Regions from separate parts of the Streptomyces sp. NPDC057950 genome, predicted to be linked through region 1. Evidence: riboswitches for the same ligand, from Rfam matches in the RefSeq annotation. Region 1 holds a riboswitch; each other region holds the start of a gene.
What was found. Region 1 has a riboswitch for cyclic di-AMP ahead of ACFVTC_RS22890 (transglycosylase family protein). Riboswitches for the same ligand answer to the same signal wherever they lie in the genome.
Positions count from the first base shown of each region.

Region 2: another riboswitch for cyclic di-AMP. It lies ahead of ACFVTC_RS27720 (NlpC/P60 family protein); the one in region 1 lies ahead of ACFVTC_RS22890 (transglycosylase family protein).
Region 3: another riboswitch for cyclic di-AMP. It lies ahead of ACFVTC_RS39155 (M23 family metallopeptidase); the one in region 1 lies ahead of ACFVTC_RS22890 (transglycosylase family protein).

Region 1 covers NZ_JBHVPP010000013.1:263,672-268,999, reverse strand. Annotated here, with positions in the region: gene ACFVTC_RS22900 (septum formation initiator family protein) at 1-146, opposite strand, end outside; gene eno (phosphopyruvate hydratase) at 247-1,533, opposite strand; gene ACFVTC_RS22890 (transglycosylase family protein) at 1,833-2,525, opposite strand; cyclic di-AMP (ydaO/yuaA leader) riboswitch at 2,530-2,693, opposite strand; gene ACFVTC_RS22885 (transglycosylase family protein) at 2,877-3,872, opposite strand; gene ACFVTC_RS22880 (cytochrome P450) at 4,100-5,328, opposite strand, start outside.
Region 2 covers NZ_JBHVPP010000018.1:79,167-84,494, reverse strand. Annotated here, with positions in the region: gene ACFVTC_RS27725 (ATP-dependent DNA helicase) at 1-1,405, opposite strand, end outside; cyclic di-AMP (ydaO/yuaA leader) riboswitch at 1,716-1,886, shown strand; gene ACFVTC_RS27720 (NlpC/P60 family protein) at 1,894-3,054, shown strand; gene ACFVTC_RS27715 (tellurite resistance/C4-dicarboxylate transporter family protein) at 3,277-4,254, shown strand; gene ACFVTC_RS27710 (hypothetical protein) at 4,232-4,585, opposite strand; gene ACFVTC_RS27705 (NlpC/P60 family protein) at 4,991-5,328, shown strand, end outside.
Region 3 covers NZ_JBHVPP010000034.1:20,855-26,182, forward strand. Annotated here, with positions in the region: gene ACFVTC_RS39145 (M16 family metallopeptidase) at 256-1,620, shown strand; gene ACFVTC_RS39150 (M16 family metallopeptidase) at 1,617-3,005, shown strand; cyclic di-AMP (ydaO/yuaA leader) riboswitch at 3,255-3,416, shown strand; gene ACFVTC_RS39155 (M23 family metallopeptidase) at 3,430-4,194, shown strand; gene ACFVTC_RS39160 (GntR family transcriptional regulator) at 4,383-5,078, shown strand; gene ACFVTC_RS39165 (HPr family phosphocarrier protein) at 5,263-5,328, opposite strand, start outside.

The sequences.
Region 1 (5,328 bases):
AGCGCCAGCAGCGCGGCCCGGCCCGTCAACCGCGAGCGCCGGGCCTGACGCTTGGTCTGGGAGCGGTAGACCCGGGCCGCCGTCTGCTCGCCGAGCAGCCGCAGCCGGGTCGCGGTGGAGAACCGGTCCCGGTCCTTCACGGCCATGTCCCCGCCTCCCCTTCACACGTGCGGACGTCCCCGCACACGGTACGGGACCGGGTACGGGGACGTACGTGCGACTGGCTAAGCCTTAACCCTGCCGGGGTCAGCCCTTGAAGCGCGGGAAGGCCGAGCGGCCCGCGTACACCGCGGCGTCGTCGAGGATCTCCTCGATGCGCAGCAGCTGGTTGTACTTGGCGACACGGTCCGAGCGGGCCGGGGCGCCGGTCTTGATCTGACCGCAGTTCACCGCGACGGCCAGGTCGGCGATGGTGACGTCCTCGGTCTCACCGGAGCGGTGGGACATCATGCACTTGAAGCCGTTGCGCTGGGCCATCTCGACGGCGTCCAGCGTCTCGGTCAGCGAGCCGATCTGGTTCACCTTGACGAGCAGGGCGTTCGCGGAGCCCTCCTCGATGCCACGGGCGAGGCGCTCGGGGTTGGTGACGAAGAGGTCGTCGCCGACGATCTGGACCTTGTCGCCCAGCTTGTCGGTGATGACCTTCCAGCCGGCCCAGTCGTCCTCGTACAGCGGGTCCTCGATGGAGACCAGCGGGTACGCGGAGACGAGCTCCTCGTAGTACTCGGTCATCTCGGCGGCCGAGCGGGACTTGCCCTCGAACTCGTACTTGCCGTCCTTGTAGAACTCGGACGCGGCGACGTCGAGGGCGAGCGCGATCTGCTCACCGGGGACGTAACCGGCCTGCTTGATGGCCTCGAGGATGAGGTCGAGCGCGGCGCGGTTCGACTCCAGGTTCGGGGCGAAGCCGCCCTCGTCACCGAGGCCGGTGGACAGGCCCTTGGACTTCAGGACGGACTTGAGGGTGTGGTAGACCTCGGCGCCCCAGCGCAGCGCCTCGGAGAAGGACTCCGCGCCGATGGGGGCGATCATGAACTCCTGGATGTCCACGTTCGAGTCGGCGTGCGAGCCGCCGTTCAGGATGTTCATCATCGGAACGGGCAGCAGGTGCGCGTTCGGGCCGCCCAGGTAGCGGAAGAGCGGGAGGTCGGACGCCTCGGAGGCGGCGTGCGCGACGGCCAGCGAGACGCCGAGGATGGCGTTGGCGCCCAGCGAACCCTTGTTGTCGGTGGCGTCCAGGTCGAACATGGCCTGGTCGATCAGGCGCTGCTCGGTGGCGTCGTAGCCGACGAGCTCCGGGCCGATCTGCTCGATGACGGCGAGGACGGCCTTCTCGACACCCTTGCCCTGGTAACGGTTGGGGTCACCGTCACGGAGCTCGATGGCCTCGAAGGCGCCCGTGGAGGCGCCGGACGGGACGGCGGCACGACCCGTGCTGCCGTCGTCGAGGCCGACCTCGACCTCGACCGTGGGGTTGCCTCGGGAGTCCAGGATTTCCCGGGCTACGACGACGTCGATGGACGGCACGAGCATCTCCTTCTGGGATGTGACGCGGGTACGCGGGCCCGCGGGGCCCGCACTGCACGGTGCCGCGTTCGGCTCCGCGGGATGAGCCTAACCGGCCCGGGGCGATCGGCCAGCCGCTCGACCACCCCTTGAGCAGAACTGAGGGTACATATTGTTCCCCTCTGAAACAAAAAGCCCCGCTCCGGTGCGTACGGGGGAAGACGCACCGGAGCGGGGAGCCCGTGGGGACGGGGGTGGACCCTCTTCGGGTCTCCGTGTGGAGACCCGTCCTACGAACGGCCCGTCGTCCGGGAGGACGGTTCGCCTCAGCCGAGGTGGAGCTGCTGACCCGGGTAGATGAAGTCCGCGTCGTCGACGATGTCCTTGTTCAGCTTGAACAGGTGCTGCCAGCCGCCCTTGACCTTCTTCTTCTCGGCGATCGAGCTGAGGGTGTCGCCCTTGACGACCTTGTACTCGCCGTCACCCTTCTTGACCTTCTTGCCGGTCGGGGTGGAGACGGTCTTCTTCGCCGCCGGACGCTCGGAGGAACGGGAGGCGGCGGTGTCCGACGAGTGGGTGTCGGTGGAGGTGGACGGCTTGGCCGGGGCGGCAGGCTTGGCCGGGGCGGCCGCACCACCGGTGTAGGCGGCGCCGGACAGGCCCGTGCCGCAGGTGGGCCAGGCACCCTTGCCCTGCGCGGCGAGGACCTTCTCGCCGATGGTGATCTGCTGGGACTTGGAGGCCTTGTCGGCGGTGGAGGCGTAGGCGGTGCCGCCGTACGCGGCCCAGGTGGAGGCCGAGAACTGGAGGCCGCCGTAGTAGCCGTTGCCGGTGTTGATCGCCCAGTTGCCACCGGACTCGCACTGGGCGACCGAGTCCCACTCGGAGGCGGTGGCGGCGGAGGCGCTGCCGGTCGCCATCAGCGGAGCGGCGATGGCGACGCCGGTGACACCGGCGAGCGTGGCGACACGGGTGGCCTTGGACGGACGGCGGTGCTTGCCCTTGCTGGAAAACAGCATCGAGTGATCCCCTCACCGACGCCTGCGAGGTGAGCTGTCGGGTTCGGGCGGGTGAGTGCCCGGCCGTGCGCCGTCAGCGCACGTCTTCACCCCAAGCCGCTCCCGGTCAACTACCGGGCGCGGCGCTTACCTTGGGTCCCCCGCTCCTGCCTACGGCGCTTGACGCGTCGACTGTTCCCGTACGGCCGCTGGCAGGATTCGGCGTTGCGACCGTCGGGGCCCGCTGTGGCGAGCGGTGATGACCGTAAGCAGCCGATCGACCGAATTTCAAAGACGATCAGGGCCTTTGAGATCCATCTCTCACTTGCGCCAAACCGGACATTACACGGCGAACCATGACGTGAACTCCCGCTACTTTTCGCCCGATTCGGCATCAACTGCAAGGCTCTGACCGGGGAGGATGAGGTCCGGGTCGACACCGACCGTCTTCTCGTTCTCGGCGTAGAGCCCGGCCCATCCGCCTTCGAGGCCAAGGGCGTCGGCGATCGCCGAGAGGCTGTCCCCGGTGCGGACGACGTACGAGCCGTCGACGACGTCGCGGGAGGCGCCGGAGTCGCGCGAGGCGTGCCGGCCGGAGGAGTCGTCACCACGGCCGTCCACGGCGCCGTCGGTGGAGTTCTCGGCGACGGTGCCGCCGCGGTGACGTCCGGCGCCGGCGGTCGCGCCCTCGGGTGCCGCCGAAGCGTCGCCACCCTGGCCCGAGTTGCCCGATTCGCCACCCTTCGCCGTCCGCGTGCCCTCACTGTCCGTCTCCCGGGCGCTGCCGGACTCCTCGTCCGAGGAGGTGTCCGACTTCGCCCTGTTCCCGGTCCCGTCCGAGGACGAGTCGGACCGGGAGGAGCCGGACGGGGAGACACCGATCCCCAGCGAGTCCGACAGGGAGGACCCATCGGACGAAGTGGATGAATCGGATGAACCAGATGAACTGGACGAATCCCCTGCCACGCCCGTGTCGACCGAGACCTCGCCCGAGTTCGCACTGAGCCCGGAGAGCGGCCCGCAGGTCGGCCAGGCGGCGAGCCCCTGGTCGGCCAGGACCTTCTCGGCGACGGCCATCTGCTGCGACCGGCTGGCCTCGTCGGCGCTCGGCGCGTACCTGCGGCCGCCGTACCGCTGCCAGTTCTCCTGGGTCAACTGCAGTCCGCCGTAGTACCCGTTGCCGTCGTCGGCGCTCCACTGGCCGCCGCTCTCGCATTCGGCGACCCGGTCCCACGTGGTGCCGTCGGCCGCGTTCGCGCTTGCGGCACCGAGCAGCGGGATGGCGATCGCCGATCCGGTCACCCCTGCCGCGACGATGAGGGCCGGAACCTGACGGGGGCGACGATGGCGGCCGTTCCCGGAGAGCATGCGAGAGCCTTTCACGTGACAGCGGGTGACTGCGCGGCTGATGAGCCGCGTTGATGGGTGAACGTAGCCGCACCCGATCACTTGTCACAAGCAGATGCAGCGCAGATCACGTGAAGATCACAGAGTTGAGAGACCATCACCTTTTCACGGCCGGACCTTCATACTTCGCGGCCACCGCTCCGGCACCCCCGCGACGGCCGCCCCGCCGACACCGTACGACTGCCGCATCACTGCCGACCGGCGGTGAACTCCACCGGGAGCGTCCGCAATCCGCGCATGATGAGTCCGCCGCGCCATCGCAAATCAGCCGGATCGCCCGCTAGTCGGAGGTCCGGCAGCCGGGTGAGGAGGGTGGCCAGCGCGGTCTGTCCCTCCAGCCGGGCGAGTGGCGCGCCGAGGCAGTAGTGGATGCCGTGGCCGTAGCCGAGGTGCTGGTTGTCACGGCGGGAGAGATCGAGCGTGTCGGGCTGTGTGAACCGGGCGGGGTCACGGTCCGCGGCCGCGAGGACGACGAGCACGGGGTCGCCGGGCGTGATGTCCTGTCCGCCGATGTGGACCGCCTCGGTCGCGAACCGCCACGTGGCCAGTTCCACCGGGCCGTCGTAGCGCAGGAGTTCCTCGACGCCCGTCTCCAGCAGGGCCCTCTCCCCGGCGGCGAGGGAGGTCTGCAGCCGCTCCCGCTGCCCGGGATGCGTGAGGAGCGCGTACATGCCGTTGCCGATCAGGTTCACCGTCGTCTCGAACCCGGCGAAGAGCAGGATGAAGGCCATGGCGGCGGCCTCGTTCTCGGTCAGGTGCTCGCCGTGGTCGGAGGCGCGGATGAGACCCGAGATGAGGTCCTCGCCGGGCGCGGCCACGTCGGGAAGGGCCTCACGCTTCTTGTGGATGAGCTCGCCCAGGTACCCGCGCATCTTCTTGACGGACCGTCCGACCCCGCCCCTCGGGCCGCCGCCGTGCCGGATCATCATCCCCGCCCAGTCCCGGAAGTCGTCCTGGTCCTCGCGGGGCACGCCCAGCAGGTCGCAGATGGCGTAGATGGGGAGCGGGAACGCGAACTCGTGGATCAGGTCGGCGGAGCCCCTCTCCTGGAACTGGTCGATGAGGTGGTCGGTGAGCTCCCGCACACGCGGCGCGAACTCGGCGACGCGCCGCGGGGTGAACGCCTTGCTGACGAGCCGTCGCAGCCGGGTGTGGTCCGGCGGGTCGATGTTGAGCAGATGGGTCATCAGCTCGGCCTTGCGTTCGCCCGGGATGCCCGTCTTGCCCTTCGCGTGCGCGGGTTCGTCGTGGTGGGCCGGGTTCTTGCTGAGCCGTCCGTCCGCGAGCGCCTGCTTCGCGTCCGCGTACCGGGTGACCAGCCAGGCATCCACCCCGCTGGGCAGCTTCGTCCGGTGCACGGGCGCGTGCTCCCGCAGCCAGGCGTACGCCGGGTAGGGATCGGTGGCGAACTCCCAGG
Region 2 (5,328 bases), on a different contig from region 1:
CCTCCTTGCGCTCGTAGAAGCGGACACCGCCGACGACCTTGTAGGGCAGTCCGACGCGGATGAAGATCTCCTCGAAGACACGGGACTGGGCGTTCGTCCGGTAGAAGACCGCGACGTCGCCCGCCTTCGCCTCGCCCGCGTCGGTGAGACGGTCTATCTCGTCGGCGACGAACTGTGCCTCGTCGTGCTCGGTGTCGGCGACGTAGCCCGTGATGTTCGAGCCCGCGCCCGCGTTCGTCCACAGGTTCTTGGGGCGGCGCGACTCGTTGCGCTCGATGACCGCGTTGGCCGCGGTGAGGATCGTCTGGGTGGAGCGGTAGTTCTGCTCCAGCAGGATGGTCGTCGCGTCCGGGTAGTCCTCCTCGAACTGGAGGATGTTGCGGATGGTCGCGCCGCGGAAGGCGTAGATCGACTGGTCGGCGTCGCCCACGACGCACAGCTCGGCCGGCCCGAGGTCTCCCTCGGCCGGCGGCACGTCCTCGGGGCGGTCGCCGCTCGCCGGTCCCACGAGCTCCCTGACCAGGGCGTACTGCGCGTGGTTCGTGTCCTGGTACTCGTCGACCAGGACGTGGCGGAAGCGGCGGCGGTAGTGCTCGGCGACATCCGGGAAGGCACGGAGCAGGTTGACCGTCGTCATGATCAGGTCATCGAAGTCGAGGGCGTTGGCCTCGCGCAGCCGCGACTGGTACATCGCGTAGGCCTGGGCGAGGGTCTTCTCGAAACCGTCGGCCGCCTGGCCCGCGAAGTCCTCCTCGTCGATCAGCTCGTTCTTCAGGTTGGAGATCTTCGCGCTGAACGACTTCGGCGGGAAACGCTTCGGGTCGAGGTCCAGGTCGCGGCAGACCAGGGCCATCAGGCGCTTGCTGTCGGCGGCGTCGTAGATCGAGAAGGAGGATGTGAAGCCGAGCCGCTTCGACTCGCGGCGCAGGATGCGCACGCACGCGCTGTGGAAGGTCATCACCCACATGGCGTTGGCGCGCGGGCCCACGAGCTGCTCGACGCGCTCCTTCATCTCGCCCGCGGCCTTGTTCGTGAAGGTGATCGCGAGGATCTGGCCGGGGTGGACATGGCGCTCGCCCAGCAGGTGCGCGATCCGGTGTGTGAGCACCCGGGTCTTGCCGGAGCCGGCGCCGGCCACGATGAGCAGCGGGGAGCCGGAGTGCACCACGGCCGCACGCTGGTTCTCGTTCAGCCCGTCCAGCAGGGCCGCCGGGTCCACGGCGGGCCGGTGGGCGCCGTCGCGGTAGTACGCGTCGCGGTCCGGGGGCACGTCGAAGCGGCCGCCGAACAGGTCGTCCGGAAGCGGCTCCGCCGCCTCGTCCTCGGGCGGCGGCGGGGGCTCTTCCCCATGGGCCCCGGAAGGCTTGAGGTCCGCCAGGAAGCTGTCATCAAAGAGGCTGCTCATCGCTCTCCGAGTCTAGGCGGCCGCACTGACAGCCCGCCGCCACCCCGGAAACTGGGCCGGATTTCCTACGGGGTCCGGGCCGAAGGGGCAGGGGAACCGGGGCGCCCCTCCCGAACCGCGCGCCGTCCCGCACCGACGCGCCCTCACCTTGCGACGTCACGCCGCTACCGTCGGACACTTCGGATGCCCCGGCGGCTCAGGTCACGAAAATGTATCGGGCATATCGCACATCAAACTTCACAGGACACTTACGCGTTGGCTAGCGTGCCGGGCAGACCGCTCGACAGCGACCGGCGAACGTCGCCGGGCCGGGCGGTCTCCGCCGAGTCCGGCGCGCCCAGCGGCGACCGGAGCCGGGGACCCGACCGACTTTGGGGTGAATCGGTCCCACCGCCCCTGGGCAGGGACCGTAGGGCAAACCTTCCGGAAGTACCCGCCCGAACCCGACAGCTAACCCGGTAGGCGGATGACGGAAGGAGTCGCCCCTCTTGGCGTCGCACCGCAAGTGGAGTCCGCCGGGCACACGCCGGACGGGCATACGGACCCCGGCCCTCGCCACGGCCGCCCTGACCTCCGTGGCCCTGCTCTCGCAGACGGCCGGCGCCGCACCCTCGACCGAGCCCCGGCCGAGCCTCGAAGAGGTCGGGAAGAAGGTCGACGACCTCTACCACCAGGCCGAGACGGCCACCGAGAAGTACAACGCGACCAGGGAGAAGACCGCCAAGCAGCGCAAGCGCGTCGACTCCCTCCTCGACGACGTGGCCCGGCGCACCGAGAAACTCAACACCGCGCGCGAGGAGCTGGGTTCGTTCGCCGCCGCCCAGTACCGCACCGGAGCGTCCGCGCCCGGCGGCGCGAGCCTGCTGCTGGCCGACAACCCGCAGGACTACTTCGACCAGACCCAGTTGATGGACCGTCTGACCACCCGCCAGAAGGCGGCCGTCGACGACTACGTCACCGAGCAGGCCGCCACCTCGAGGAAACGCGGGGAAGCCTCCCGGAGCCTGCGGACGCTCACCACGTCGCAGGACGCGCTCAGGACCTCCAAGGCCGACGTCCAGGGCAAGCTCGCCGCGGCCCGCGAACTGCTCTCGAAGCTGACCGCCGACGAGAAGGCGCGGCTCGCCGCGATCGCGCAGAAGAAGCGGGAAGCGGCCGACCGCGAGGCGGCCGAGCTGGCGGCCCAGCGGGCCGCGGCGGAGAAGAAGGCCCGGGAGACGGAGCCGCGGCGGGGCACACCGTCCGGGACCACGGGGACTTCCGGAACCCCGGCCACCGGCTCCTCGTACGCCACCAAGGCCGGCAAGGCCATCGCCTTCGCCCGCGCCCAGATCGGCAAGCCGTACGTGTGGGGCGCGACCGGGCCCGGCTCGTACGACTGCTCCGGTCTCACCCAGGCCGTCTGGAAGGCCGCCGGCGTCACCCTCCCGCGTACCACCTACGACCAGGTGGACGCGGGCACCACGGTCCCCCTCTCCGCCATCGAGCCCGGAGACCTGGTCTTCTTCTACGACGACATCAGCCACGTGGGCCTCTACATCGGCAACGGGATGATGATCCACGCCCCCAAGCCGGGTGCGTACGTCCGTGAGGAGTCGATCTTCTACGCCGGCGAGTCGATCATCCACAGCGTGGTGCGCCCGGCCTGAGCGCCCGGCGCGGGCACGCCCTCGTGAGACCTCCCGGGCTCCACGCGCGCGTGCCCGCGCCCCGCGTCCCCCGCGGCGCCGTGTCCCCGGTCCCCGTGTTCCCCGCGTCCCCCGCGGCGCCGTGTCCCCGGTCCCCGCGCTCCCCGCGCTCCCCGCGTTGCGCTGCCCCCGTGTCAGCGCGCCCCGCGGGCAACCCGCCCGAAGGTCCCTAGCATCGGGGCCATGCCAGCCACCTCGCCGCCCCGCAGCCCGTGGGTCCGACTCCGTACCTGGTGGGCGGAGTGCCCGCCCGCCGCCGCGGCCGCCGTTCTGGCCACCGGCATCCTCTCCGTCGGGCTGCACGAGGCCGGTGACGAGGTCCTGTCCCGGATCGCGCTGGTCCTTGCGGCCGTCATCTGGCTCGGGTTCGCCGTGGACTTCACGGTCCGTCTGCTGCGCGATCGGGAGCGGTGGCTGGAGGAGGCCGGCACGCCGAGCGCGCTCACCGGGGTCGCCGCGACCGCCGTACTCGGCACCCGGCTGACCGACCTGGGGTGGCTCGGGGCCGCCGAGGTGCTGCTCGCGCTCGCCGCGGTGCTGTGGCCGGGGCTGCTCTACCTGTTCGTACGAGGGCTGCGGCTCCGTATGCCCGGAAGCGTGTTCCTCGGGTGCGTGGCCACCCAGGCCCTCGCGGTGCTCGCCGCGTCGCTAGCCGAGGCCGCGCGCGCGGACTGGCTGGCGTACGCGGCACTGGTGCTGTTCTGGCTGGGGTTCCTGGTGCTGTACGTGGTGGCGCTGACGTGCTTCGACCTCCGGGAGACGGCCACGGGGGGCGGCGACCAGTGGATCGCGGGCGGCGCGCTCGCGATCTCGGCGCTGGCCGCGTCGAAGCTGGTCCTCGCCTACCAGGCGGACGGCTACCTGTGGAACTACGACGACAACGGCGTGATGCTCTGGGTGTCCCAGGCTCTGATCATGGTGACGCTCGCCTGGTACGCCGTGCTGGCCGTCGCGGAGCTGCTGTGGCGGCGTCCGCGGTACGACGTGCGGCGCTGGGCGACCGTGTTCCCGATGGCCATGACGGCGGCGGCGGCCCTGTCGGTCGCGGACGCCGTCGGCTTCGCCTGGCTCAGGGGGCTCGGGCAGGTGCTCCTGTGGACCTCGGTGGCCGCCTGGCTGCTGGTGGCGGCCGGAACCGTCAGGTCCACAGCACCGCGATGAAGATGTTCGCGGTCGTCAGCAGCCCGACCAGCCCGAACAGGCCCTTGTCGACCTTCTCGTCGTCCCGCTTCACATAGACCAGGCCGAGGATCACGATCAGCAGGGCCAGCTTCACGCCGATCTTGACGGTGTTGACCGGGTGGTCGTCGGCCTGGTTGAGACCGACCAGGACGACACCCGTGACCAGCATGGTCAGCGCGCCGTGCAGCATGGCCGGGACGAACCGGGCGGTGCCCCGGCCCATGGCCTTCATCTGGGTGAGGAAGCCGCCGAGCAGCGAGGCGATGCCGATGATGTGCAGGCCCACGAAGAGATGGATGAGTACGTCCATGGGTCCGGAGCCTAATCGGCGGCGGGTGTCCCACTTCGCACCGGCCCACCCCATCGGGACCCGTAGCACCTGAGAACCCCCTGTTGTCCCGGAACCGTCCCATCGGTCATCACCCTGTGTGAAGTCGCCGGGGCAGGACCGGGATCACGGTCACATGAGGTCACCCGGCGATCCAGTTACGCCAGTTCCGTACATGGTGTTACCGAGCCCTCGCACTCAGGTTTAGCGTCCTCCACCAGGTGCCCGGCTCCCCACCGCCGCCCGGGCCAGGGGCGGCAGCCGGACACCACCGCCGAGAAAGGTCCGGCGGCGACTCGCTCCCCCTGTGTGGGCCGTCGCCGGACGCCTCACCGATGACCGCGCTCTCCCCGGCGGTCACGTCCCCCGGGAAGGATGTGGGCCCTCGTGGCAGCGCACCGCAAGCCCAGACAGCGCTCACTCGGCGGCCATACGGTCCGCACGGCCGCGACCATCGCCCTCGCCGGCGCGGCGACGACGGCCGGATTCGAGGGCACCGGGCACGCGGAGCCGCAACTGTCCCCGGCGCAGGTGAAGGCCAGGGTCGACAAGTTGTACGAGGAGGCCGAGGTCGCCACGGAGAAGTACGACGGGGCGAAGGAGAAGGCCGACCAGGCGTCACGGCGACTGCACGACCTGCGCGACGAGACGGCGCGCAAGGAGGACCGGCTCAACGCGGCGCGGGACGCCCTCGGTTCGATCGCCGCGGCGCAGTACCGCAGCGG
Region 3 (5,328 bases), on a different contig from region 1:
GGGCATGAACGGGATCTGACGCGCACCATTGTGGACCGCCCCGCTGACAACGCCGACCGCGACCCGTCCGTAGGGGCTCCGCGGAGCCCCTTTCCGCTCGCTCGGGGCGGGCGGGAGCCCGCCCTACCGCCGCAGGTGAATCTCGCTCTCGGCGTACGGGGCGCGGGAACTTCGCCACCTGTCGGCACGCTTGCATACAGTGGCAGGACCGGCAGGAATTCTGCAGTTTCCGCGATCGAAGGGACGTACATGCCCATGGGTCACACGGCCACAGCTGAGACAGGCTCCGGCGGCCTGACAGCGACCGAGCACCGCCTGGCCAACGGCCTGCGCGTGGTGCTCTCCGAGGACCATCTGACCCCGGTCGCGGCGGTGTGCCTCTGGTACGACGTCGGTTCGCGCCACGAGGTCAAGGGCCGTACCGGACTCGCCCACCTCTTCGAGCACCTGATGTTCCAGGGATCGGGCCAGGTGAAGGGCAACGGCCACTTCGAACTGGTGCAGGGCGCGGGCGGTTCGCTCAACGGCACCACCAGCTTCGAGCGCACCAACTACTTCGAGACGATGCCGGCCCACCAGCTGGAGCTCGCCCTCTGGCTGGAGGCGGACCGGATGGGCTCGCTGCTCGCCGCCCTCGACGACGAGTCCATGGAGAACCAGCGGGACGTCGTCAAGAACGAGCGCAGGCAGCGCTACGACAACGTGCCCTATGGCACCGCCTTCGAAAAGCTGACCGCGCTCGCCTACCCCGAGGGCCACCCCTACCACCACACGCCCATCGGGTCCATGGCGGACCTGGACGCGGCGACCCTCGAGGACGCCCGCGCCTTCTTCCGCACCTACTACGCGCCCAACAACGCGGTGCTCTCGGTCGTCGGCGACATCGACGCCGAGCAGACGCTCGCCTGGATCGAGAAGTACTTCGGTTCCATCCCCGGGCACGACGGAAAGCCCGCCCCGCGCGACGGTTCGCTGCCCGAGACCATCGGCGGACAGCTGCGCGAGGTGGTCGAGGAAGAGGTCCCGGCGCGCGCCCTGATGGCCGCCTACCGGCTCCCCGAGGACGGCACGCGCGCGTCCGACGCGGCCGACCTCGCCCTGACCGTCCTCGGCGGCGGCGAGTCCTCCCGCCTGTACAACCGGCTCGTACGCCGCGACCGCACCGCCGTCGCGGCCGGCTTCGGCCTGCTGCGGCTCGCCGGGGCGCCCTCCCTGGGCTGGCTGGACGTGAAGACGTCCGGCGACGTCGAGGTCCCGGTCATCGAGACCGCGGTCGACGAGGAGCTCGCCCGGTTCGCCGAGGAGGGCCCCACGGCCGAGGAGATGGAGCGCGCCCAGGCCCAGTTGGAGCGCGAGTGGCTGGACCGGCTCGGCACGGTCGCGGGCCGCGCCGACGAACTGTGCCGGTACGCGGTCCTGTTCGGCGACCCGCTGCTCGCCCTGACGGCCGTGCAGCGCATCCTCGACATCACCGCCGAGGAGGTCCAGGAGGTCGCCAAGGCCCGCCTGCGCCCCGACAACCGCGCGGTGCTCGTCTACGAGCCGATCGCCGACGAAGCCACCGGCACGGACGACGCCACCGACGCCGCCGACGACACCGACGAGGAGGCGGCGAAGTGACCGAGCTCGCCACCATGGACTTCCACCCGCAGCCGCAGGCCGGCCGGCCCAAGCCCTGGGCCTTCCCCGCTCCCGAGCGCGGCACGCTGGACAACGGCCTGACCCTGCTGCACTGCGACCGCCCGGGTCAGCAGGTCGTCGCCGTCGAGGTGCTGCTCGCAGCGCCGCTGGACGCCGAGCCGGCCGGTCTCGACGGCATCGCCACGATCATGGCGCGCGCGTTCTCCGAGGGCACCGACAAGCTCTCCGCCGAGGAGTTCGCCGCCGAGCTGGAGCGCTGCGGCGCCACCCTCGACGCGCACGCCGACCACCCCGGCGTACGCCTCTCGCTCGAAGTGCCCGTCTCACGCCTGCCCAAGGCTCTCGGTCTGCTCGCCGACGCCCTGAGGGCACCGGCGTTCACCGAGAGCGAGATCGAGCGGCTGGTGCGCAACCGGCTCGACGAGATCCCGCACGAGAGCGCCAACCCGGCCCGCCGCGCCGCCAAGGAGCTCTCCAGGGAGCTGTTCCCGGCGACCTCGCGGATGTCCCGTCCCCGGCAGGGCACCGAGGAGACCGTCCAGAAGATCGACGCTGCGGGTGTCCGCGCCTTCTACGACCGGTACGTCCGCCCGGCCACGTCCACCGCCGTGATCGTCGGCGACCTCACCGGCGTGGACCTCGACGGGCTGCTCGCCGAGACGCTCGGCGCCTGGACGGGCTCCTTGGCCGAGCCGCGCCCCGTGCCGCCGGTCACCGCCGACGACACCGGCCGCGTGATCATCGTGGACCGCCCCGGCGCGGTGCAGACGCAGTTGCTGATCGGCCGCGTCGGCTCGGACCGGCACGACCGTGTCTGGCCCGCCCAGGTGCTCGGCACGTACTGCCTCGGCGGCACCCTCACCTCGCGCCTGGACCGCGTACTGCGCGAGGAGAAGGGCTACACCTACGGGGTGCGGGCCTTCGGCCAGGTGATGCGTTCCGCCCCGGACGGCACGGGCATCGCGATGCTCGCCATCAGTGGTTCCGTGGACACCCCGAACACCGGGCCGGCGCTGGACGACCTCTGGAAGGTGCTGCGCACCCTCGCCGCGGACGGTCTGACGGACGCCGAACGGGACGTCGCCGTGCAGAACCTGGTGGGCGTGGCACCCCTCAAGTTCGAGACCGCTGCGGCCGTCGCGGGCACGCTCGCCGACCAGGTCGAGCAGTACCTGCCGGACGACTACCAGGCGACGCTGTACCAGCAGCTCGCCGCGACCGGCACCGTGGAGGCCACCGCGGCGGCGGTGAGCGCCTTCCCGGTGGACCGTCTGGTCACCGTCCTGGTGGGCGACGCCGCGCAGATCGAGGAGCCCGTCAAGGCGCTCGGTATCGGTGAAGTGACCGTCGTGGCCGCGGAGTAGAAGCGGAGCGGACGACGCGGCGGACAGCGCGGCGGAAATCGCGAGCACGGAGGGGCCCGGGTGACCGAAGAGTCGCCCGGGTCCCCTTATGCCCGGACAACATCCTCAATTTGTCCGTATTGATGGGGAGGTTGCCTTTCTGCCCTGTGGCATGCGCTACAAAAGCCGCGATCCGTTTGTCGATTGAAAGAGGGCCCCCTTAGCGTCGGTCCGGCTGTTCGTCAGGCAGTGCGCCGCGTCCGCGGCACCGGACAGTCATCGCCGAGTCCCCGTACGGCGCGAGCCAGGGGAGCCGGGGACCCGTACGCAGTCCCTGGGGTGAATCGGACCCCCTCCCCGCGAGGGCGTCCGTAGGAGACCTTCCTGCTCCGAACCCGTCAGCTAACCCGGTAGGCGAGAGGGAAGGAAAGGACCAAGCCCCTTCATGGCGTTCACCTGTGGCACCGGGAAACACCGTCGTCCGAGCCGCGTGAAGCGCACCACGTCGAACGCCGTCGGCGTCGCGGCGCTCACCACCACCGGTGTCATCGGAACCCTGGCCGCCCCGGCCTTCGCCGCGGACAGCTCCGTCGAGCAGACCGGACTGACCCAGGCGATCACCATCGGCGACACGGTCGCCGCCCGGATCGACGCGCAGGCCGCCGCGCAGCAGCATGCCGCCGACGAGGCCGCCGCCCGTCTCGAGGCCGAACAGGCCGCGCGCAAGCAGGCCGTCGAGGAGGCCAAGAAGGAGCGCGAGGCCGAGGAGCGCGCGGCCCGAGCCGCCGAGCGCAAGCGTCTCAACACCTTCGTCCTGCCGATCCCCGGCTCGTACGTCTCCACCGGCTACAAGGCCGGCGGCAGCCTCTGGTCCTCCGGCAGCCACACCGGCGTCGACTTCCACGCCGCGTCCGGGACCTCCGTCCACGCGGTCGGCTCGGGCACGGTCGTCACGGCCGGCTGGGGCGGCGCCTACGGCAACCAGGTCGTCCTGCGGATGATCGACGGTACGTACACGATGTACGGCCACCTGTCGTCCATCGGTGTCTCCGTCGGCCAGACCGTCACGCCGGGCGGCCGGCTGGGCCTCTCCGGGGCCACCGGGAACACCACCGGGCCCCACCTCCACTTCGAGGCCCGCACCACGGCGGAGTACGGCTCCGACATCGACCCGGTCGCCTACCTCCGCTCGCACGGCGTGAACGTCTGACGCCCGGCGTCCGCACTTCCGAAGCCCCGGCTCACCCGAGTCGGGGCTTCGTCGTTTCGAACGGCTGTCTGTCCAAAAAATATCCATGGATTCAGGCCCGCCATCGGAAATTCCGGCTCGCTGCAATAGAGTCGCCGAACGAGCGTCGATCGACCGCGTTTCGCGGGGATTAAGGCGGAGGTCCGGTCATGCGCATTCCCGCGCACTCGGTATGCACGGCGATCCGCGACGACATCGTCGCGGGTGTCTACGAGCGCGGCGGCCGGCTCACCGAGGAACTGCTCGCGCGCCGCTACGGTGTCTCGCGGGTCCCGGTGCGCGAGGCCCTGCGCACCCTGGAGGCCGAGGGATTCGTCGTCACCCGGCGGCACGCGGGGGCGTGCGTGGCGGAGCCCACCGAGCAGGAGGCCGCGGACCTGCTGGAGATGCGCATGCTCCTGGAGCCGCTGGGGGCGTTCCGGGCCGCCCAGCGGCGCACCGAAGCCCATCTCAAGGTGCTGCGAGGCCTGGTCAGGCTGGGTCAGGAGCGCTCCAGGAGGGGGAACAGCGAGGATCTGCGCTCCCTGGGCGGCTGGTTTCACGAGACGCTCGCACAGGCATCCGGGAGTCCCGCGCTGACGTCCACGCTGGCCCAGCTGCGGCACAAGATCGCCTGGATGTACGCGGTCGAGGCGCCCGCCGATCCGGCGGAGTCCTGGGCGGAGCACGGCGGCATCGTGGACGCCGTGGCGCGCGGTGACGGTGAGCGGGCGCGGGCCGTCACGGCGCTGCACACCGAGCGCGCGACGGCCGCGCACCGGCTGAGGTTTCCCGGCGGGGGAGACCGCCCGGACCGTGTGAGGACTTCGCAACATCCCGTAAACATGACGGGCCTGCGTCATTAACACGGGGGCCGTATACAAAGAGAGGTAATTCGCGGGAGATTATTTCTGCTGCCCGTAATTCGAAATAGCGAAGGGCTCGCCCGATGTTTTCGGGCGAGCCCTTCGCGATGTCGGCGGGGCGACGTTCTTCGGTCCGGAAAACTTCGCCGCCGTCAATGGGGGAGCCCCGCGAGGGGGGGGCGCCTCAGACGGTCTCGGGAAGCTCCTCGAGGCCTTCCGCGACCAGCTTGGCCAGTCGGTCGAGGGCGGC